DNA from 4 places in the Marinococcus sp. LNHM3E3-2.2 genome. Region 1 is predicted to be linked to each of the others. Evidence: a T-box and tRNA genes for the amino acid it is inferred to sense, from the RefSeq annotation. Region 1 holds a T-box; the other regions hold tRNA genes.
What was found. The T-box of region 1 lies ahead of argS (arginine--tRNA ligase). A T-box ahead of a tRNA ligase gene usually reads a tRNA of that ligase, here a tRNA-Arg.

Region 2: it has a tRNA-Arg gene. The T-box ahead of argS (arginine--tRNA ligase) is inferred to sense a tRNA for this amino acid. The anticodon was not compared.
Region 3: it has a tRNA-Arg gene. The T-box ahead of argS (arginine--tRNA ligase) is inferred to sense a tRNA for this amino acid. The anticodon was not compared.
Region 4: it has a tRNA-Arg gene. The T-box ahead of argS (arginine--tRNA ligase) is inferred to sense a tRNA for this amino acid. The anticodon was not compared.

Annotation. Positions count from the first base shown of each region.
Region 1 is NZ_JBQLIC010000006.1:168,543-174,536, forward strand. It holds gene argS (arginine--tRNA ligase) at 1-1,606, opposite strand, end outside; T-box leader at 1,653-1,861, opposite strand; gene ACTRXF_RS10345 (MFS transporter) at 2,074-3,327, shown strand; gene ACTRXF_RS10350 (hypothetical protein) at 3,794-4,447, shown strand; gene ACTRXF_RS10355 (hypothetical protein) at 4,611-4,868, opposite strand; gene ACTRXF_RS10360 (hypothetical protein) at 5,221-5,499, shown strand; gene ACTRXF_RS10365 (EexN family lipoprotein) at 5,912-5,994, shown strand, end outside.
Region 2 is NZ_JBQLIC010000008.1:131,248-137,241, reverse strand. It holds gene racE (glutamate racemase) at 1-857, shown strand, start outside; gene rph (ribonuclease PH) at 826-1,602, shown strand; gene ACTRXF_RS12005 (XTP/dITP diphosphatase) at 1,603-2,199, shown strand; gene ACTRXF_RS12000 (metallophosphoesterase family protein) at 2,241-2,771, shown strand; tRNA gene ACTRXF_RS11995 (tRNA-Arg) at 2,844-2,920, shown strand; gene ilvE (branched-chain-amino-acid transaminase) at 3,294-4,199, shown strand; T-box leader at 4,237-4,489, shown strand; gene ilvB (acetolactate synthase large subunit) at 4,619-5,994, shown strand, end outside.
Region 3 is NZ_JBQLIC010000013.1:680-6,673, reverse strand. It holds gene ACTRXF_RS13750 (Glu/Leu/Phe/Val family dehydrogenase) at 1-1,078, shown strand, start outside; gene ACTRXF_RS13745 (hypothetical protein) at 1,196-1,663, shown strand; tRNA gene ACTRXF_RS13740 (tRNA-Arg) at 1,811-1,885, shown strand; gene ACTRXF_RS13735 (hypothetical protein) at 2,149-2,307, shown strand; gene ACTRXF_RS13730 (hypothetical protein) at 2,923-3,486, shown strand; gene ACTRXF_RS13725 (hypothetical protein) at 4,452-4,796, opposite strand; gene ACTRXF_RS13720 (hypothetical protein) at 5,274-5,633, shown strand; gene ACTRXF_RS13715 (hypothetical protein) at 5,642-5,994, shown strand, end outside.
Region 4 is NZ_JBQLIC010000015.1:16,762-22,755, reverse strand. It holds gene ACTRXF_RS14310 (dihydrolipoamide acetyltransferase family protein) at 1-1,183, shown strand, start outside; gene ACTRXF_RS14305 (metal ABC transporter solute-binding protein, Zn/Mn family) at 1,313-2,299, shown strand; gene ACTRXF_RS14300 (BrxA/BrxB family bacilliredoxin) at 2,380-2,808, shown strand; gene ACTRXF_RS14295 (hypothetical protein) at 2,877-3,113, opposite strand; gene ACTRXF_RS14290 (hypothetical protein) at 3,283-3,645, shown strand; tRNA gene ACTRXF_RS14285 (tRNA-Arg) at 3,719-3,793, shown strand; gene ACTRXF_RS14280 (aromatic acid exporter family protein) at 3,964-4,980, shown strand; gene prli42 (stressosome-associated protein Prli42) at 5,052-5,132, opposite strand; gene ACTRXF_RS14270 (M20/M25/M40 family metallo-hydrolase) at 5,235-5,994, shown strand, end outside.

The DNA of each region.
Region 1 (5,994 bases):
TGGCTGGCAGCTCCTCGTCCTCCCTCCGTATGCGTACCTGATTGTAGTATTTGTTGAAGCTCTGGCTTAAATGAATCAAATACTTGGCAATGACCGAAGGCTCACTCTGATGGTAGCTTCTTTCAATAACCGACGGAAAAGCTGCCAGCGCTTTGATGACATTCCAGCTCGGAGCATCCGTTAATCCCTGCTCCACTGAAGACGGCTGATAACCGGCCTTCTTTAGAATCGAAAAGGCTCTTGCATGCGTGTACTGTACATACGGCCCTGTCGTTCCTTCAAACCGCAGCATATCCTCGAATTGAAATTCGATATTATTTTGCCGTTCGTGCTTTAAGTCATGAAAAATAATCGCTCCAACACCGACTATACGCGCAGTTTCTTCCTTCTGCCCAAGCTCCGGGTTTTTCTTCTCAATATTTCGCTGCGCCAGATCAATGGATTCCTGAATCACTTCTTCCAGTAAAATCACTTTTCCTTTTCTCGTCGACATTTTCTTCCCATTTTGCAGTATAAAGCCGAACGGGATGTGGATCATTCCCTTCGCCCAATCGTATCCCATCTTTTCCAAAACCAAAAACAGCTGTTGAAAATGCAGGCGTTGCTCGTCTCCGACAATGTAGTACGATTGATCGAACCCGTACTTCTGATGCCGATAGATTGCCGCGGCCAGATCCCGTGTGGCGTATAGCGTAGCCCCATCGGATTTTCGAATCAGGCACGGCGGCAGCTGATGGTCGCTCAAATCGACTACTTCTGCTCCTTCGGATCTTACCAGCAGCTCCTTCTCTTGAATCAGTTGCGCCACCCCCTCCATCCGATCGTTATAAAAGGCTTCGCCGTGGTACGTATCAAACTCTATACCCAATAGATTATAAATCTTTGAAAATTCCTGCAGGGATTCGTACCGGAACCAACGCCAGAGAAGGGCTGCTTCTTCGTCCCCCTGTTCGAGCTTTCGGAACCACTGACGTGCCTCTTCTTCCAAATGCGGCTCAGTCTTCGCTTTTTCATGGAACAGTACATACAAATCCAGCAGTTCTTTAATCGTATTCTGCTGTACCTGCTCCTCCGATCCCCAGCGCGTATAAGCCACCATTAATTTTCCGAACTGGGTCCCCCAGTCCCCCACATGGTTAATCTTGACCGGGGTGTATCCACACTTTTGGACAATGTTCGCCATGGCATTACCGATCACCGTCGACCGTAAATGCCCCATCGAAAAGGGCTTCGCAATATTAGGTGACGAAAAATCCAGCGTAATGGTCTTCCCTCTCCCCCATGCATGCGTCCCGTAATTCGTTCCTTCTTGTTGAATGCGCTGAAGAAGTTGCTGACTGACAGCTGCTTTATCTAAAAACCCATTCACATATGGTCCATCTGCCACCACGTTTTCAAATAACGGGCTGTTGATGCTGTCGGCCAACTCGGCAGCGATTTCCTTAGGATTGGTTCGGAAATGCCTGGCCAGCGCAAAGCAAGGGAACGCCAGATCTCCCTGCCCCTCATATTTTGGATATTCAATCAACGCCTGGACCTCCTCGACATTCAACACATGCTGAATGTGCGGGGTAATGGCTTCGGCATAATGCTTTTCGTATTCGATCATCTGCTTTTCCTCCTGTTTATAGCATAAAAAAATCCCGCCTCTGTATAGAGACGAGATCTTACCCGCGGTACCACTCCGATTGTTCCGAAGAACCTCCTTGCCCATTGATAACGAAATGACCCGACGGTTCCTACTTGGTTTCAGACCGTTCCTCCGAAGTGCGCTTCATCATGCACCGTTTCCCAGGCTTCCACCGTCCCTGAGTCGCTGCCAGACCGGCCGCATCATTACTCTCTTCTTCCCCGAATATGATTTATTAATGAAGAAGTGTATATGTAAAAGATAGAAAAATCAACCTTAAAATTACAAAAATGGTTTTCGAGACTGTGCTTTTTCCATAAATTGTGATATTTTAATAACAACCATATTTAAAGCATCCAACAAAACTATTTTCACGAAAGGACGAAAGCTCATGTAGGCAGCTCATCTTCCCCATATAAAAACTAAATACAGTGGGTGATATGATGAGCAGCACACGTTCGTTCTTTTTGTTGTTGAGTAATCAGTCCATCGCCAGTGCCGGCGATATTTTTTATCTTGTAAGTATCATCAGCGTCGTTTACGAACGCACTTCTTCCGTGTTTCTCGTTTCTCTTATTCCTTTTATCAATACGTTTTCCCGGTTTCTTGGCGGCTTGTTCGCTCCTTTGATACTGGAAAAAGGGAACCTGAGATCGATTTTAGCTTCGGCATCTATCGGTAAAGGGCTGCTGTTGATGACCCTGCCCATGCTTCTTTTAACAGCTATCGGGTCTTCATTTTTAATTTGGGCGTTGATCATTGTGGGCCTGATTGCCGTATTGGACAGTTGGATCACGCCTGCCCGGAACGCTTCTCTTCCCAGAATCGTCCCTCGGCGCTTTCTGGTTTGGGCAAACAGCCTGATGTCCGTTTCTGACCAAACGATTCAATTAACCGGGTGGCCTGTTGGCGCTCTGTTCATCGTACTGTTTCCACCAGGTGCAGTGTTTATAGGCACTTCCCTTACTTTTATGATAATTCCTTTACTGCTTCTTGGTGTTCGTATTGAGAGCAGCGACGCTTCTTTGCAAACCTCGTCGGTTTCATCGATGGCAGAAACCATTCAATCGGGATGGAAGTATGTATGGAAGCATCGTCCGCTGCGCACCATGTTTATTGTCGATGGCATCACTTCTTTAACAGCAGCCATCTGGATCGCTGCGTTACTGTATGTGTATGTTGCCGATGTGCTTCAGGAAAATGAGTCGTGGTGGGGTTACATCAATGCTTCGTTTTTCGCCGGCCTGATGATTGGCGGTATGCTCTGCTTCCGGTTTGAAAAAGCTCTTCAGGCTAAAGCCCGGTATTTTTTAATCGGCAGCTCGTTTTGTGTTGCGATATTCACCTTTTGGTTCGCGTTTCCAGCTTCCAACGCTTTCGCCCTGCTCATTTCCCTTTTGATCGGTATTCCGACGCAGGTTCAGGAAGTTACGCAAATTTCTCTGATTCAAGCCCATACGGAAGAAAAGCAGCTGGCAAAGGTATTTTCTTCCAGAGACGTTATTTTGACCAGCTTTTTTGGCCTTTCTTCATTATTGGTTGGAGGACTGGCGGAAACAGCGGGAGTGCGCATCGTTTTCATCATTGCTTCCCTCCTTTTGGCCATCAGCTGTCTGATGTATATACGGCACCGAAGAATATTATCGGTTTCTGCCGAAGAACAAAAGCTTTCTGCGTATAGGACACTGAAACAATAAATCATTATAAATAAACAGCAGCGCTATCTTTCTAGAGGGCGCTGCTGTTTATTTATGCTTTTTATTATCGGCTTCGTTACTTCAGCTGTTTTATAGAATTACGACAAGCCTATTAGAAGGTCATTCCGACTCCGAATCAAGTAAATATGGCAAAGTAGTTTAATAGCGTGCCAAAACATCCATGTTCTTTTTAGAACGTGCTAAAAATAATTCAAGACCTTTTGGTACGCAATAGTGCTTTTTTAGGTCGACATATACAATGACTAAAAAGGTCTACCTTTTGCAACGCTCCATAAATAGAAATTTGATCCAAAGAATAGTTGGCAATAGTTTCCTTGTTATGTACTTGATTTGGATTATATGAAAAAATAAGTAAGGAAAGATAATCTCAATATGAAATAAAAATGATTTTTTGTAATTTACAATCATATAGGTAAAGCACATTTGGAAAAAGGAGTGTCAATAATTGAAAGATAAGACGAAAGAAGTGGGCCATGCGATTGCAAAAGGAAGTTTAAGTGCAGTTCCAGTGGCAGGAGGGCTTTTATCAGAACTTTTTGGCCAAGTGTTTGTAGGTCCTGCTACAAAAAGAAGAGAACAAGTACTCTCAGATATGGACGAGAGGTTGAAAATATTAGAAGAAGAAGGACATGATATTCAGCAATTAGCAGAGAGTGAAGAGTTTTTAACGATTGCTATGCAAGTATATAATGTGGCCTTGAAGACGCATCAGTCAGAAAAAAGAGTGAAATTAATGAATGCCCTTTCTAATACACCTAAGCTTCATATTGGAGAAAATAAAAAGCAAATGTTTCTAACTTATATTGATGAATTTAATGAATGGCATTTGAGGATACTCTATTTTTTGGATAACCCAAATATTCATTTTAAAGAGGGGAGTAAACCGAATATTTCAATGGGGGCAAAATCTTCTATACTGACCATGGCCTTCCCAGAACTAGATTCTGAACGTGGGTTTTACGATCGAATAGTCATTGATTTATACAACAATGGATTGATTTTTCACGAATCGCTTCATACGACTATGTCTGAACAAGGACTATGGCAGTCAGGCACTTCTGAATTCGGCAAAGAATTTTTAGCCTTCATTTCTAATTAAATTTATTATTCATGATTTCTTCCATCAAACGGGTACCTCTGCGAAACAATTGTATATACTCTATCTTTTTGACTCTTAATGTGTACTTTTTGGGAGGCATTCTTGATAATAAAAAAATAATCTCTCCTAATACGTTAGAGAAGATCATTTTTTTATTATGTTTTTATGGAACGACAAAAAAACATATCGTATTGATGAGGAATAATCCGCCTAACACCCATACTACGATCATTTTTGCCGCTCGATGCTTGTGATAGACATGAACAAGAAGAAATAGGAGCGGTGTTACCGTACAGATAAATAGGACCCCTTTGTTCTTGTCTTCTATCGTATAGTGCATCTGATCTAATAAAAGCATCAAATTCCATGAAATAAATAAAACGATGCCATACATATAAAGAACGTATTTTGCACTGGTCATCGAACACCTCCATGAATAGCTGACCATATTTCTTTTTCCATAATAGCAGCCAATTATTTGAAAAGGACTATGATGGATGTTGTTCGATCTATTCCTTGTTATAAAGGTAAACTGCCTAGAGAAATGCCTGTTTTCCTTTAATATTACATGTCCTTCTCATTCATTTCTCATTTTCTTATAAAGAAATGCTCATCTCATGCCTTTATTGTAGAAGAAGAACCACAAATATCGGGGAGAAGTGGCCTTAAAAGAAAAATGTTTGGAGGCACTCTAGGGTGTGCATTTTCATGAGCACTCATTAGACTTAGTAGTTTCGAACGAATAGCAAAAACCATTCAAGGAGGAATCCATCATGAAATGGAAAATAGAAGAAGCGTTTCATCGCCTAAATAAGCACGCGGAAGAAGACGTTTCCACTCTCTTAATAAAGGGCCATCCGGCTTTATTATATTTAAGTGCGAAACAGGAACAACAATTACAGGACGTGTTTTATTTTCTTCGCGAAGAAAACTTGGTGCATATCGAAGCTATCGATGATCACTATCCCCGGGGGCGTCAAGCTCATGTGGTTCTCAAAGCCCTTCCCCTGCCACGGTTGGTGCAAATATGGGAGGAAATCGAATATTCTTAACACATTAAAAGCATGCACTTAAAAATGAAATAAAATTTTGTATAAATTAATTACGGTGCATGAAATTTTTAATATCACTGAAAGAAAGCCAGCTCAATCGGCTGGCTTTCAAGGTGGGTATCACATGTTAAGGGAGATGGCGATTGGGAGATCGCTCCCATCCTCAAGATACCACTTATTTGTCTCGTTGAACACGTCAAAGAAACAATCTTTACAAATATTTAAAACTTCCTTATAGCTAACGAATGATTTTGGCCTAAACCTCTTCCATCGCGTGCCCCGGAGTGTTTTTCCTGTTTTATCGGGAAGGGCTTATTGTTATATTTATGCCGCTATCGGGTATGGCCTATGGAGATAAATCTTCAAATTTCAGAGCCATCTTACATGGTTTACCCAAAAGGAGAGCGAAGACATGAGTCGTTGGTTCAATATTTTTATCGTAACACTTGTCATGCTGGTATCTTCCAGTGCCCTGACCGCCTGTGGGGATGACGA
Region 2 (5,994 bases), on a different contig from region 1:
TTGGCGTTATTGATTCAGGTCTTGGAGGCCTGACTGTTGCCCGCGAAATTTTAAGGCAGCTGCCGAAAGAAGAAATGATATACATAGGGGACACTGCCAGGTGTCCATACGGACCTCGTCCAATTGAAGAAGTACGGGAGTTCACCTGGCAGATGATTGCACGGCTGCAGTCTGAAAATATTAAAATGCTCGTGATTGCGTGCAACACGGCAACGGCCGTGGTGCTTGAGGAAGTAAAACAAATATTGGATATTCCGGTCATAGGTGTGATAACACCGGGGGCCATATCCGCGTTGAAGGTGACAAAAACAGATCAGGTAGCAGTGATTGGCACCAGCGGAACCATTCACAGCGGTGCTTACGAACGGGCGTTGAAATCTATTAATGAAGAGGTCGAAATCACCTCGCTTGCCTGCGTGCCCTTCGTACCGCTCGTAGAACAGGGGCAGTACGAGGGCAGAGCCGTTCTTGATATTGTGAAGCAGACACTGCTGCCTTTAAAACAAGCTTCATATGATACGCTGATTTTAGGCTGTACTCATTATCCGCTGCTCGAAGACGTAATTCAGGAAGCGGTTGGACCGGACATCCAGTTAATTTCATCCGGTGATGAAACAGCCAGGGAAGTAAGCACACTGCTTAATTATCATGAAACGTTAAATACGGGAGAAACCCCTCCGTTTCACAGGTTTTACACGACCGGGCCCGAAAAAGAATTTCGGAGTATAGCAAACCAATGGATGGACCAGGATATAGAGCAGGTCGTGTCCATTCAACTCGATAATGACGACCGTTTTGCCGGAAGTGAAAAGAAAGGAAGATTGTATGAATCGATTGGACGGAAGGGAATGGAATGAGCTTCGTTCTATTCAAATTGAAACAGATTATTTAAAGCATCCGGAGGGTTCAGTACTTATATCCTTTGGACAGACAAAGGTAATTTGTACAGCGAGTATTGAAGAACGGGTTCCGCCTTTTATGCGCGGAGAGAAGAGGGGTTGGATCGCAGCCGAATATTCGATGCTGCCAAGAGCAACAGAAACCCGTAATATCCGCGAAGCGGCCCGGGGCAAGCTTACCGGAAGAACGATGGAAATCCAGCGCTTAATCGGGCGGGCTCTCCGTGCGGTCGTGGACCTGAAGCTTCTCGGGGAACGCACCGTCTGGATTGACTGCGACGTGATTCAGGCAGACGGGGGAACGCGTACGGCTTCGGTGACAGGAGCTTTTATTGCTCTCGCTATGGCTGTGCAGTCCTACCATGAGCTGGGGAAATTTAAAGGCTTCCCTATTACAGATTATTTAGCAGCTGTTTCTGTAGGGCTTAACGCGGAACAGGAAACGATCCTCGACCTTGCCTATGCAGAAGATTCGCAGGCAAATGTAGATATGAACGTAGTAATGACGGGAAAAGGCGAGTACGTGGAAGTACAGGGCACGGGCGAAGAAGCCTCGTACACAAGAAGACAGCTTAACAGTATGCTCGACTCTGCAGAGGCGGGAATGTATGAAATCATCCAGCTTCAAAAGCAGGTTATCGGGCCTGCTGCAGCTTCTATCCAGGAGAGCTTTTCAGACGATGACAGCGGAAGGGAGTTATAAATGAACACGGTAGTAATAGCTACGAAAAATCCGGGAAAAGTCAAAGAGTTTGAACACATGTTTGGCAGCGGGTATAAAGTGGAATCGTTACTGGAGAAAAATATTGATGACATTCCAGAAACCGGAGCCACCTTTGAAGAAAATGCGATTATTAAGGCCGAGGCTGTAAGAGATCATCTCAACTGCACGGTAGTTGCAGATGATTCCGGGCTGGAGATTGACGCCTTAGACGGACGTCCGGGTGTTTACTCCGCTCGTTATGCAGGAGAAGAAAAAGATGATGAAGCGAATATAGAAAAAGTGCTGCATGAAATGAAGCAGGTGCCCCGTGGCGGGCGGAGTGCCCGTTTTGTATGTGTGTTGGCTGTGGCATTTCCAGACGGCAGCGTGCATACATTTACGGGAACATGTGAAGGGGAGATAGCAGAATCGAAAGCTGGAGATAACGGCTTTGGTTATGATCCTGTGTTTTACCTGCCGGACTACGGGAAAACGATGGCAGAGCTGACTGCAGAAGAAAAGCACCGTATCAGCCACAGGGGCAATGCACTTGAAAAGCTACGGGTCCAGGGAAAAAATCTTCTGCAGGACGACTGAAAATAATTTTTACGAATCATAGAGAGCTGGAGGCAGAACGAATGGACATTTTAGTGGTAAGCGACAATCATGGAAGTGAAGAAGTATTAAAGCAGGTACTTGACCGTCATCAGAATGAGGTAAGTGCTGTATTGCATTGCGGAGATTCGGAAGCATCACCTGAAAATAAACTGTTAAGCGATGTGCATATCGTCCAGGGCAATGTAGACAGTCCGGGAAACTTTCCTGATGAATTAACAGTGGACGTAGGCCATATTAAAACGTACCTTACCCACGGTCATTTGTACCAGGTGAAAACGTCTTATGCTTCGCTCTTTTCCAAGGCTGAGCAGATCAATGCTGATCTGGTTTGTTCCGGGCATACTCATATAGCTGGGGCGTTTGAGGAGGATGGAACGATTTTTGTGAATCCAGGAAGCCTGCTTCTCCCACAGGAGCGTCCTGAACAGACATATGCTATTGTAAATGTCTCTAACCAGGGCCAGTCGATCAACGTTCATTTCTATGAAAGAGAGTCAGGCAGCGAGCTTCTTGAACTTTCGCAAAGCTTTCCGTTTCCAGAGGGAGAATAAAATCCCTCCGGAAACCTTTATTGACTTTTAAGGAAAAATATTTTAACATAATGAATGTCGCAAAAAACAGATGTCCCAGTAGCTCAGCTGGATAGAGCAACAGCCTTCTAAGCTGTAGGCCGCAGGTTCGAGTCCTGCCTGGGACACCATTTCCTAATTTAATTAATGATATGTTCAGAGACAGAAGGGGATCTCCTTTTCTGTCTCTTTTTATTTATTTCCGGCAGCGGGAAAAGAAGCCGAAGAAAACGCTTCAGGGTACTTTTTCTCGGGCTTTAGAAAAGAAAAGTGTCAGATTATATTTCGAGATCATGGACAATAGAGCATATATCTGATGCAGAAGTACAAATTATCTAAAAAGTTTATACAAAATGGTTGACCATAAACTGTATTCGGCGTAATATATACGTCAAACGTTAAAAATGTATTCAGAGAAAGAACATTTGCCTTTTGAGGGTGTACACGTTACCCTATGCATTAAGAAGGCAGAAGATAGATTGAAGGGGCGCAGAGGTGATATCAGTGGCGGAACAATGGATATTTTTGGATGGAGAGTTCGTCAAAAAGGAAGATGCCAAAATCTCCGTATATGATCATGGTTTTTTATACGGCGACGGTGTTTTTGAAGGCATTCGCGTATATAACGGAAATATTTACAAACTGGATGAACACCTCTTGCGTTTATACCACTCTGCGAAATCGATTATGCTTGATATCCCTCAATCAAAAGAAGATATGACGGAAATTATCAGGCAGACGCTGCAGAAAAATAAACTTGAAGATGCTTATATCAGGCTTGTTGTTTCAAGAGGTGTAGGAAATCTTGGCCTGGATCCGGCATCGTGTGCGAACCCTTCTATTATAGTTATAGCAGAGGAGCTTGCAATCTATCCAAAAGAATTTTACGAGCACGGTCTTGAGATTGTGACAGTCGCTACCCGGCGGAACCGGCCGGATGTGCTGAGTCCGAAAGTGAAATCATTAAATTATTTAAATAATATATTGGTGAAGATGGAAGCAAGCCTTGCAGGGGTCAGTGAAGCTTTAATGCTTAACGACCAGGGTTATGTGGCGGAAGGCTCCGCAGACAATATCTTTATTATTAGAAACGGCGTGCTGATGACACCCCCAGGGTACATCGGGGCTTTAGAGGGCATCACCCGACAGGCGATCCTGGAAATGGCCGAGGATATGGGATATGATGTGCGCGAAGAAGCGTTTACAAGGCACGATGTCTACACCGCAGAAGAGGTTTTTCTGACCGGGACAGCTGCAGAAGTCATTGCCGTTGTAAAGGTAGATGGAAGAGTAATCGGCGATGGTCAGCCGGGAGAAGAGACGAACCGGCTATTGCGCGCGTTCAGACAAAAGGTAGTAGAAGACGGAGTAAAAGTTTATTCAGACAATTCCCGCATAGAGATTGGCTAATTGCCTGATTAGATGTACAATATAATTAAATAGTATTGATAAATCGACGACAGGGACCAGTAAATAATAGATTTTCCTTCACAGAGAGCTGCCGTGGCTGAAAGAGCAGCAGGAAATCGTATTGAACTCCCCCTTGAGAGCTTTCCTGAACCTGAGTAAGGAAGGCCGGATGCCGACACGGCCTCCGTTATGGCAAACCGAACCGGAAAAACGGTTCTTAAGGCAATAAGTGCGAGCTTATTGTAAAAAAGGGTGGTACCGTGAAAAGCAGACGTCTTTTCGCCCCTTTAGAGCAGCAGCAGCTGTCTATTGGAGGTGAAAGGGCGTTTTTTATTATCCGGAGAGGTCCTTTTTAAGGGTGGCGGCATTGAAGCAGGCATGGAGAAAAAAGTGATTTGAGTATAAAAGGAGGAGCGAGTATGAACACAAGAGTGAGAGAAGTAAAAGGGCGCGAATTGAAGGATGAAAACCAGGAAATGAGTGGCTCAAGCATGCTGATCCAGGCGTTGGCCCGGGAAAATGTAGATACCATTTTTGGCTATCCCGGCGGAGCCATTCTTCCGACGTACGATGAAATCTACCGTACCGGTATCCGGCATATCCTCTCCCGTCATGAGCAGGGCGCCATTCATGCAGCAGAAGGGTACGCAAGAGTTTCAGGGAAGCCCGGTGTTTGTGTAGTAACATCAGGACCCGGAGCTACAAATGTGGTAACCGGCATTGCCGACGCCATGATTGATTCTCTCCCTCTTGTGGTTGTGACCGGCCAGGTGGCAACATCAGTGATTGGTACGGACGCCTTCCAGGAAGCGGACATCCTGGGCATTACGATGCCGATCACAAAGCATAATTTCCAGGCTCGAACGGTGGAAGACCTTCCGAGAATTATCCGGGAAGCATTCCATATTGCTACTACCGGCCGTCCGGGACCAGTCGTAATCGATCTGCCTAAAGACGTATCCATTGCCTCCGGGATGTTTCATTACGACGACGAGCCGAATCTCCCCGGGTACCAGCCAACGTATACGCCGAACAAGCTTCAAATCCGTAAGCTTGCTGAGGCGGTATCGAAAGCCAAACGCCCGGTTATACTTTCAGGAGCAGGCATTCTGCATGCCGGAGCTTCCCCGGAACTGCTTGAATTTGTTGAACAGCAGCAGATCCCAGTCGCTTCTACGCTTCTTGGACTTGGCGGTTTTCCAGGCACTCATGAGCTGGCACTCGGCATGGCGGGGATGCACGGAACGTACGCAGCCAATATGGCTCTCCATGAAGCCGACCTGCTTATCAATGTAGGTGCCCGCTTCGATGACCGTGTCACCGGCAATCTCGAGCACTTTGCCCCGCAGGCAACAGTCGCCCATATTGACGTTGATCCGGCAGAAATCGGTAAAATCATCGAGACGCATATTCCGGTAGTAGGAGACGCCAAAGAAGCATTACGCCTGTTAAATGAAGTGAATCCGAAGCCGGGCGAAAGCGTGCGCTGGAGAATGAAAGTGGACGAATGGCAGCAGGAGTTCCCGCTCTGGTACAAAGAAGGCTCTGAATATATTAAACCGCAAAAGCTTACAGAGCTTGTTTACGAAAAAACGAACGGTGAAGCAATCATCACCACGGACGTCGGCCAGCATCAGATGTGGGCAGCCCAGTATTACAAATTCGATCATCCGAACGCCTGGGTAACAAGCGGCGGTCTTGGAACGATGGGCTTCGGTTTTCCAGCCGCTATCGGTGCCCAGTTTGCTGAGCCGGACCGTCAGGTGGTAGCTATTCTGGGAGACGCCGGCTTCCA
Region 3 (5,994 bases), on a different contig from region 1:
CCGGACGCAGCATAATGATGTGCTTGGTCCGGTGAAAGGCGGGCTCCGCTTTCACCCACAAACGGATGAAGAGGAAACGGAGGCGCTGGCCGCATGGATGACGTTTAAGTGCGCGCTTGTTCAGATTCCGCATGGCGGAGCAAAGGGAGGTGTCGTCTGTGATCCTTCCATGCTGAGTGACCGTGAGCTTCGCCAGGTCAGCAGAGGATACACAGAGGCCCTGTTTGACCTTCTGGGTCCCAATAAAGATGTGCCCGCCCCGGATGTGTATACGGATCCAAAGGTCATGAGCGTCATGATGGATACCTACTCCCGGATGGCAGGCGGTCACGAGCCCGGCGTTATCACCGGCAAGCCACCTCTTGTCGGCGGTTCAAAAGCAAGAGAATCAGCCACGGCCCGCGGCGCTGTATATATTATCGAAAAAATGCTTGAGCAGGAGAACAAACGTCCCGAAGACATACGCGTGGCCGTACAGGGTTTTGGCAACGCCGGACAGATCGCCGCGAGACTGCTGTACGATTTAGGATGTAAAATTGTGAGCGTCAGCGACTCCAAAGCCGCCCTGTATGATGAGGAGGGGCTTGATATTCCGAGAGCCCAGCAGGCAAAAGCAGGAAACAGCGGCCTGCAGGAATACGGAGAAAACTATCTGCTCGAAAATAACATGGACATTCTTTATACTGACGCTGATATTTTGATACCTGCTGCCATGGAAGGCGTTATTACAAAAGATAATGCAAACCGGATAAAAGCCCCGAAGATTATGGAGCTTGCAAACGGACCGACAACACCGGAAGCAGATCATATTTTAAAGGACCAGGGCCAGGCAGTATATCCGGATATTTTAGTGAATGCCGGTGGTGTTATCGTGTCGTATCTGGAATCCGTTCAGAACCATATGAACTACTATTGGTCTGAAGATGTAATTAATGAATGGATGAAGGAATTTATACTCGAAGCATACGAACAAACGGAAAAATCAGCCTACGAACACAAGACCACCAACAGAAACGGTGCAATGATTTTCGCGATGGACCGGCTGCAGGAAGCAATGGAGTACCGTGGCTGGATCTAAAAAATTAACAAATTCTGCATGAATCTATAGTCACAGGGGAGTCAACAAGATAAAATGCTAGTGTGAGCTTTTCCGGAAACGGGAAGAAAAACTGCTAAGAGTTCTAGGAGGGATTAGATGGATTGGTCAAAAGAATTTGATTTTCATAAAAACGATACGGAAGACAGTACAGCAGAAAAAATGAAACGAATCAGCAAATGTATTGATAAGCTCTGGGGAGATTTCGACGAAGTCTTAACGGAAATTGTGGAGCAGGGCGGGCTGGAAAAAGAAGATTACAGAAAACGGTTCAGGGATGAAACATTTACGATTGAACTTCTGGAGTCCGAGTTAAAAGGCTCTGTCAGCGGTCATTTTGATCGTAACATCGATGTCATGGTTGATTTGACACTGGATGAACCGAAAAAGAAATCGCTCAGCCAGGTCTTCCTTCCAAACGATAAACTGTATCTGATCGACACGCGCAGCAACCAATGGGTAATTGCCGAAGCCGGCAAAAAACCAAAAGACTGCACAAAGCTTGAGAAAAAGCATATCGAGCAGATATTCGCTCACATGCTCCGTGAGTATAGAGTAACGAAATAACAAAACAGAAGAAAGCATCCAACTTGACGGTTGGGTGCTTTCTTTCATCAGGTGCTTGTGAAAGGAAATCTTGACAATAAGCGCATTTCCACGTATTCTTACATTTGTCTTTGTTCACCGGAGCAAAGGTCATAGTTATACACATAAGCCCTAGTAGCTCAGGGGAAGAGCAACAGCCTCCTAAGCTGTAGGTCGCAGGTTCGAATCCTGCCTAGGGCGCCACTTTCACGATGTGCAAAGCAACGATTGGGGCAGGATTTTATTTGCGCCCTCGTTAAAAGCAAAAAACTTATTAAATTAATTGAATGTTATTCTTCGAGTGATATTTATGATACTCAACTCCTCTTTCTGTCGATATTTTGATAGATAGGGGTTTTTTTGTTATGCCCAAAAAACCGATTTATGACCGCAGGTATTTTGTGCCGGCTGGGGTGACGCCAGGTTAAACGGTAGGTCTATGGCGCAGGACCGAGGTAGCGTCTCGCATGGCATGCCTGGACTCAGAAGGGAAAGGCCTTGCCAACTCGTCTGCGGCATTGGAAGTTGTGGGGCGGGCAGTAAAAGGCGTGGCGTTTATGTGGCGTCACAAGCTTATTAAAGCGACGCTGAACGGTTATACGTTCGCTACTTCTTTCGCCGATTGATTGAGGAGAAACGCCGATAAGTGTACGCAAAAAGGACGCAAACGCATTGGTTCGAGGAAGATGCGGAAGTTTACGAGGCTTGATGTTGATTGACGATTTGACTGCTAAATGCTTCTCGTGCGTGATCTCCGAAACATTTTGATTGAGCGCTGATTCAACGGAAAACAACGAAAGGAAACGATGAACGAACGCAAATGTTTATGGAAGATTTTATGCAAGTGATGCGAAGTAGGAACGTTAACATAACCGGGGATTTGGTATGCATAAACGGAGGAAGTTATGGGAAATACGATCGTCCTCCATAACCCTTATTGTATCAGCGTCACAAATTTTCGGTTGTTTACATAATTAAACATCATCGACAGGCAATTTGTATAACGGTTAATATAATATATATGAAGAAATATCGAAGGTGGGCCGGTCATGCCGCGCAAAAAACTCCGGAGGGAAGTTGGACAGCCTTAGCAGCGGGTTTAGTGCACCATGTGCTCGAAATAGTTGCAAACATCCGGGATTTTAACGGCTGTCGTGTAAAGTGGGCGTAAAGTGATGATTTTGTTGAGGAAGAAGGGTTCTTGCTGTATAATATAGGAAAAAAAGGAAGTGCGTTGGTGTATGAATAATTGGCCGCCAATTAATACGAATAAATTCCTTGAAGATTTTACGGAGCGAAAGCGTAAGGTGTTCGAATTTACCTCGCCTAAGATGAATATGGCCGAAGAGTGGGCGAAAACAATAAACGTTAATAAACATATGACTGAAGCGATGGGCACAAAAAGGTTTGCACAAAAAATGACTGAAAACTTAGCGCAGACGATGCAGGAAATGAGCCGTTCCCCGATCGAAACATTGCGTCAAGCAATTGCGGAGCAAGAACAGCGGCAAAAGGAATTGCGCGAAAGTTTGTCGTCGCTATTGAATATGAAAATGGCCGAAATTGCGAACTATTTTACCACAACAGACATATCGCTAGATTTTCCGCAAGAAGAAGCTGAAAGCAGACGGATTAGGGATGCCTGGGCGAGCATTAACGAATGGTTTTTCGATGTTTGCAATTATACTTATACACTTTACTCCACGAAACCGACACTCGAGTTGCTTGTTAGTCTAAAGAGCGCGGTTACTTCGTTCGAGTTTCTTAAAAAATGGATCGATAAGCTTCTCGAATGGATTATGTAGCTGCTAATGTACAACTTCCCTGCAAAATCACCGTATCATAGGCGTTTATGACCAGTAAGCGACCGGGTTAGGTATTTCGGAGTCTAAAAGCCCACATAGCGCTTATTACACGCTCATAGAGGCATCCCTGCACAAGTCACCGCTAAATGCAAAATATTTCCTAAGTATGATACACTAGATGGAAATACCTGCGCAAAATGGTGGTGTTTCTCGAATGTATACGAAAGATCAGAAAACGCAAATCGAAACTCCTAACGGCAGACTTACGCAAGTGGACGCAGTAAATCGTAAAAGGCATTGGTGGGAATCTTTGATATGCTCCCCTTTAAGTAGACAGATGAAATAAATCATCTGTCTACTTAAAGGGGAGCATTTTTATGTTTCATCGATCTTATTCGACGAAGAAAAAATTAGAGGTCCTCCATGCATTCCATGAATGGACGGAAAGCAGGGCCAGTTTTTGTCGCTACTGGAAGATCAACGAAACAACGTTAATCTAATGGATGGATCGGTATCACCACCACGGAGTTGAAGCATTAACGGAGTCCAGGCAGTGGAAGAGGTATTCCCCGGGGACGCAAACGGGAAGTCGTGGAAACGTCCTTGACGGGCAGGTTATCCAGTCAGAATATTCTTCTTATCTACGGCATTTCGAGTAGATCCGTGCTTCAAAGGTGGATTATGCAGTGTCATGAAGGGACCCTATTTACAAAACGAGGAGGTTCCTCGATGACACACGCACGCTCCACCACCTTCTTTATCCCTGCATAGATGCGATTCCTGGCGGACTTACTTAAGCTGAGCCAACCAAATATTTTGGCAGCTCGCGACTCTGTTTATATCCGCTATAAGAATAGAGAGCCGTTCCCTGACATAACGAAAGCCCACCGGAGCTTGGCGGTGAACCAACAAAACTCGAAGAGCAGGCTTGCGGTGATTCAATTAACGTACGGGAGCGTGGTTGATTAGAACTCGGAAAGAGTAATAACAATGGCAGCAAGATCAGAATCCGCAAAGTCGACAACTGTTGTTCCCTCGATCTTGTACGATTTTCCATCTTTCACATCTTGTCCGTTCGCTTTTAGTGCGTTTTTAAGGCGTTCATCAATCTTATTATCTTCGCTGCGACGAAAGTCAATGTAATGATTCTCAAGAAAATCCACGTACGATTCTGCTTCTTCTACAGATTCAAATTTAGTATAAAATCCACTTACTATTTTTGTTCCTTCTACATGATCGGTACGTTTAAATACTCCTCTTCCTTCTTTAGAAATTTTGTTTAAAAAAGACTCGAAACTTGGCTCGCTCATTAATAAAACCTCCTTCAAAAATTAGTTTTAGATTAACATTACTTGAAATTATATTCAATTAATTAGAAATAAAACAAAATAAATGGAAAATATGTTTGAACAAACCACATAGCAACTCGAAAAGCGTCTATCACTACTAAAAGCGGAATTGATGCAGCCGAGCACGCATGAATCAAAAAGTAGCGACCACGGCAGCTTATAAGTGGAATTAGCTGCTATTTATACGGAGATCGAAAACCCAAAGCAGGGCGCGAAGGAGCGAGAACTCAGTCCGGATGCGGGAATAACTCTGGCAGAATTGCGAGAAAAGCGTGATGCCCTATATGCGAGCATAACAGAAACACCGAAAGAGGTGCCTTTAGGAGCAGCAACCCCCGTAAAACGTCTAGACCCTCGTACAGCTAGCTGCGTTTTTTGTACCTTAAAATAAGTGGTAAGTCATGCTAAATTAGTAGTAAATTGCTAAGGGGTTATGGCATGTTTACACAGAGAATCATAAATAGAATTTATAACGTTATGTATGAAGCAGGTCTTGAGGTGTTTGATTTTTCTTTCCTTAATCGTGATGAAGAATTTAAAATAATGTATAAAAGATACTCAGAATATTCTTATACAATTTTCAATTATGAAATTTATAATGGTGATGTAATGTTGGATGCAAATATTACTCCTGGTCCAAATTCATTAGTAAAAACCGATTCTGAAGAAAATTTAACTTTAGAAGAAGATAGTCTAGGAGAGAGTATATTAGGGTGGGTAGAAGACATTAAGGATGAAGAAAAAGCTAGAGTTGATAATGAAAAATTTATGAACAAAAAACTTTTTTCTCAAAAATAGAAGAAAAAATGCAGGATTATGATCTTGAAGACAGATATTTAAATAACGACGAGAAAGACAAAATTGATTCTGAAATTATTGAATTCATGCGTAATACAGAAAGTGCAATCAGCCAATTATATGTAGAAAATGAAATGAAAGAAAAAAGAATTCAAGAACTAGAAAAGTTTCTTAATGAACAAAAGAATAATAAAGAAATAATGACTATTGATCAATATATTCCAGATTCTTTCAAACGGATTGCTGCTTTTATCAATAAATATCCAGCAACAAGAAATGTTGCAATAGCTGCTTTGATGACAGTCACACCAGAAGCTTATCAATTTATTTTTCAAGATTTATCATCTATATATGCAGAAAT
Region 4 (5,994 bases), on a different contig from region 1:
TGTAAAACCGGGCGATAAAGTAAAAAAATATGACCCCATCGCAGAAGTACTTTCGGATAAAGTGAGTGCAGAGATCCCGAGCTCTTATACAGGCGAAATCAGCGAACTCGTCGCTGAAGAAAACGAAACAGTGGCTGTGGGCACGCTCATATGCTACGTGGAAACAGAAGAAGCACAGCCGGCCGCGGCAGAAGAAACTGAGAAGCCTTCTGCAAAAACGGAACAAACGGCTCCGGCACAACAAACAGCCGGGGAGGACGAGAAGTCGATGAAAAAAAGGTATTCGCCGGTGGTATGGCGTCTCGCCCAGGAGAACGGTCTGGAGCTTGAAGAGATTGAAGGCTCCGGTAGACAGGGGCGCATTACAAAAAAAGATGTTGAAAAAGCGATCCGGGAAGGAGCAGAAAAAACCAAACAGGAAGAAGCTGCACCTTCGCCATTTCCAATCTATTCAACAAAGCCTTCTGAAAATCAGGAGGAGCGTGAAGGCGACACTATTATTCCGGTAACCGGAGCAAGAAAAGCCATTGCAGACAACATGGTGAAAAGCAAGCAGGAAATTCCACACGCCTGGACAATGATTGAAGTAGACGTGACGGATTTGGTAGCGTACCGGAACAGTGTGAAGGACGAGTTTAAACAAAAAGAAGGCTTTTCGCTGACGTATCTGCCGTTTTTTATGAAGGCTGTGTCCGAATCCCTGCAGCTGTTTCCGAGTCTTAATTCCACCTGGGACGGGGACCGGATTATTCAGCGCAAGGAAGTGAATCTGTCGATGGCTGTGGCCAGCGAGGAAGCTCTTTATGTCCCGGTCATCAAACGGGCAGACGAAAAAAACATCCGAGGTCTCGCCCGGGATATGCAGTCTCTGGCCACTAAAGTCCGCCAGGGGACCATTAAGGCAGAAGAAATGAGAAGCGGGACGTTCACGGTGAACAACACTGGTTCATTCGGCTCGGTGCAGTCCATGCCGATTATTAATCACCCGCAGGCAGCCATTCTTTCTGTGGAATCGATCGTAAAACGACCGGTTGTCATGCAGGGGGATATGATAGCGATACGCTACATGGTTAACCTGTGTCTTTCCCTGGATCACCGGATTTTGGACGGCCTGCTGTGCGGACGGTTTTTAGCTGATTTAAAGCAGCGGCTTGAAAATTATAAAGGCACCGAAAACATTTAAGAGAGGTTCCCCGAGGGAGCCCCTCTTTTTTGGGCATAAAAAAGAATCGTTCTTATTTACAAACGGACTCCTCTGCGCTAAAATCAATGTACATACAAAACGTAATCATTACGATAAAGAGGTGCAATGATGAAAAAACTATTTGTTTTAGGGGCAGCTGGGGCAGCCTTTATTTCTTTAAGCGCATGTGGTTCAGCAGATACTCAGGAAGAACAGGGAACAGAAGGTGAGGAAAAGCTCGAAGTGTACACCACACTTTTTGCCTGGGAAGACTTCACAAAACAGATCGGCGGCGATCATGTGAATGTAGAAAACGTCGTACCTGCAGGGTCGGATGCGCATACATATGACCCAACGCCGCAGACACTAACAAACATTGCGGAGGGAGATATGTTTGTTATGACTGGAAACGGGATGGAAGGGTTTGCCGACGAAGTGGAGAGTACTATTGGTAATCAGGATGTACAGATAGCCAGGGTGGCAGAGGCGGCCGGCGAGGAGGAAGCCCATGATCATGAGGAGGGCGAATCTGAAGAAGAACACGCTGAGCATGCTGAAGAAAGCCACAGCGGGGAAGAGCACGACCACAGCGGTACGGACCCTCACGTATGGATCGACCCGGTTCAGGCGAAAGAAGCAGCCGGCGTGATTAAAGACCAGCTGGTAGAGGCGGATCCAGATAATGAGCAGGCCTATGAAAGTAATTATGAGGAACTGTCGGCGGAGCTCGATGAATTAGATGAGCGGTTCCAGACTCTTGTGAATGAAAGCAGTAAAAATCAATTTATTGTTTCCCATGCAGCATATGGGTACTGGGAAGAACGATACGGATTGGAAGAAATTGCTGTTAACGGCGTAAACGCCCAGAGTGAACCTTCCACGCAGGAAATTAACAATATCATCGACACAGCAGAAAAAAATGACCTGAACGCCATTATGGTGGAGGAAAACATCCCTTCTGACACCACAGATGTTCTTCAGGAAGAAATCGGAGCAGAAGTGTATACGCTGAATAATCTCGAATCAGCCAGCGATGAAGAGATTGCTGATGGCGCGAGCTACGTATCATTAATGAATCAAAATATCGATAACCTTGAAAAAGCATTGAACGAATAACTTTTCAAGCTTCTCACTTGTGATTTCCTGTTCTTATCCGCTACAATATAGGTATTCGGTGAAGGAAAGGAAGGATTTTAATGAATTTTGATTTTTACGTTAATGATATAGTACAAGCTTCCCGGGATGAAATCGAAGAAGCGGGCTACCAGTCTCTTCGTACCCCGGAAGAAGTTGATGAAGTGTTGAACAAGGAAGGCACGACACTTGTTATGGTAAACTCCGTGTGCGGCTGTGCTGGAGGCATTGCCCGTCCGGCAGCAGCTTACATGACAAATTATGATACGAAGCCGGACCGGCTTGTGACCGTGTTCGCAGGTCAGGATAAAGAAGCGACCGAGCAGGCCCGTTCTTACTTTACAGGATTCCCGCCGTCGTCCCCATCGTTTGGGCTCTTAAAAGACGGAGAATTGGTGCGCATGGTTGAGCGTCATGAAATTGAAGGCCACGAGCCGATTCAGGTTGTTCAAAAACTCGAAGAAGCTTTCGATCAATACTGCACAAAATAAAAAGTGCCCTCCGGGGGCGCTTTTTTTTGTAAAAAAAAGCTCCTTCCTAAAGAAGGAGCCTGTAGAATTTATTTTTCCAAATGATAGATGTTGCCGTCCTGCTCTACAGTAGTATCAACATCCGGAAATACAATTTCGCTTGTTTTCGGCTCGAATTCCTGGGAAGTTTCAAAACCAACCCGATAGTCATTACTTTTTGTTGAAGGGCCTTCCTCTTTTGTCACACTGTACCATAGTGTTTTGCCATTAGAAGCGATTGTTGTCTGCGGTTCTCCTACGTTAGCTTTAAATGTTACTTCTGCCATATGCTATCCCTCTTTCTTCGTGTAAGATCTATTAAGGATTCTTCCCTCTGGAGCTTTTGATTTAAACGTCAATTGCAAAAATAAGAAATGGCAGGGAAGTGCCTTGACGCTCAGCTTTATATTCGTGGTATACTGTTTCGGAATACATAAATGAAAAGGGCGGAGACAAATGATTCAGACGCATTATGAAAAAATTCAGGAATACTTAAACATGAATGAAGAGATTTCGTACGAAGAGTTCCGTGATTACTACCAAAACGTCATCGATGAACTTGATGCAAACGCATCCGGCTATGAAGAAGATCAGGTGTGGAAGGCCTTGTTTATTACCGAGAGCATCATGTCCAATGCGGAAGACCGCCAGAAGCGGACGAAAAAAAAGCAGGAGTCCAAGAAGTTCGGAAAGATGCAGGAACGTTCCAGAGTGTATTCCCAGCATTTTACTAAAAGACTTCAGGAAGCAGGGTACAGTGAAGAGGATATCAACGAACAGTTTGAAAAAATGCTCGAAGGCTCTCCCGGGGAAGTGTAATTAAAAAATGGGTTGACTTTCATATTCGTTCATTGGTATAGTATTCATTGTCTTGTTAAAACATATGACAAAAGCGCCTATGGTGAAAGGGATATCACTCGAGATTCCGGTTCTCGCATTCCAGGTTCGAGTCCTGGTAGGCGCACCAATGAATAAATGTGTAAGCAAAGGAGCTATTCCTTTGCTTTTTTATTTGTTTTTAGGCTGGTACGAATGCAGAAGAGGGCGCTGCCGGGATGAAAGGCGCCAGTCAGTTTCCCTCTGCCTGTGTTTACGATATAATATAAGAACGAATGAATAAACTGAGAGGTTTTTTAGATGGGGAGATTCCGAATTGGATATCGGACGCTGAAAACAGCAGTAGGCACGGCTATATCCGTATACATTGCCCAGCTGCTGCAGCTGGATTATTACATATCAGCAGGTGTCATTACCATTCTTTGTATTACAACGACTAAAAGGGGCTCTCTGACTGTCAGCATTGAACGACTCGTTTCCTGTGTGATTGGGCTTGGGGTCGCTAGTGTATTCTTTGAACTGATAGGCTATAATCCGGTGGCCATCGCTGCACTCTTTCTCATCAGTATTCCACTCAGCGTAGCAGCAAACGCTGCCCGGGGTATCGTCACAAGCAGTGTTATCGTCCTGCACCTTTATACAGAAGAACAGGTAAGCGCAGGTATCTGGATGAACGAGCTCGCGATTATTTTTATCGGCATTGGGGTAGCTTTAATTATGAACCTTTATATGCCGAGCAGTGAAAAAAGTCTGGCCCAGGACCAATTAAGCCTTGAAGACGCTTTTCGCAAAATTTGGGAGGAATACGCAAACTACCTTCGTTTTGGAGATAATATCTGGGACGGGGCAGAATTTTCGGATGCAGCGAAGATTATTGATGAAGCTAAAGGAAAAGCCCTGAGAGATATAGACAACCACTTCCTCCGGGATGACGACTACTTTTATCACTATTTCCGTATGAGGGAAAAACAGTTCTCGGTACTCGAGAGTATCCTGCCGTTTATTTCTTCGATTGATCAGTCAGTGCCTCAGGGCCATAAAATGGCTGATTATATGGATGAATTAAGCGACGCTGTTTCCCCGGGTAATACTGCCGGCTATTTTTTATACCGTCTTGACGAAATGAAGTATGAAATTCAGCAGATGGAGCTGCCTAAAACAAGGCATGAATTCGAAATACGTTCCTCTCTGTTTTATATTTTGTATGAAATTGAAGAATACCTGCTCATTAAAAAAATGTTTAAGCCCGATCCGAAGCGTACGCATACAATATCGGGCAAACGATTAAACAGACAGATGGCACGCAGAAACAAATAAAAAGCAGAACAAGTAGGTATGAAAACCCGCAAGTTCTGCTTTATCCGATACATACAAGGATTGACGTTTATTTAAAACATCACCGCTCCGCCCATTAACAGGCTGCTGCCGACAAGCGCAAAGATCATAATGTAAATAATGACTTTCTGCATTCTAACCCCCGCTTTCAATAAAAACTGATGCTCAAATTATAACACAGCAGGCAAAAAAATATATAATAAACCTAAGCAACCCGCAAAGGAGTTATAATAGTGATGGCAAATCAGGAACGTTTAATACAGGAATTTATCGAACTGGTGCAGATAGACTCGGAAACGAAGCATGAAGCCAAAATCGCAGATGTCATCAAACGCAAATTCCAACAGCTTGGCCTCGAGACAAAAGAAGATAATGCCAAAGCCCTGACAGGACACGGAGCAGGAAACCTGGTCTGTACGTTAAAAGGTACAGACAGCACAAAGCCGGCAATTTATTTCACCTCTCACATGGATACAGTCGAACCGGGGAAAGGTATTGAACCCGAAGTGCAGGATGAATATATCGTTTCAAGCGGGGAAACCATTCTCGGAGCTGATGACAAAGCAGGGATTGCGGCGATGCTTGAAATGATAAAAGTACTTCAGGAAGAAGATGAGCCTTATGGTGATGTTCAGTTTATCATCACAGTCGGGGAAGAGTCCGGCCTTGTGGGCGCAAAGCATCTTGATACCGGGCTTGTGCACGCCGATATGGGTTATGCGCTTGATAGTGACGGACCGGTTGGCACGCTCGTCACGTCAGCGCCGTACCAAACGAAAATGCACGCGACTATTTACGGAAAGAAAGCGCACGCAGGTGTGGAGCCGGAAAAAGGCATTTCAGCCATCAGTGTTGCTTCTAAAGCAGTGACTAAGATGCCGCTTGGACGAATTGATGAAGAAACAACAGCCAACATCGGAAGCTTTGCCGGAGGCACGCAGACAAATGTCGTATGTGATGAAGTCGTGATTTCTGCTGAAGCACGCTCCTTTAAAC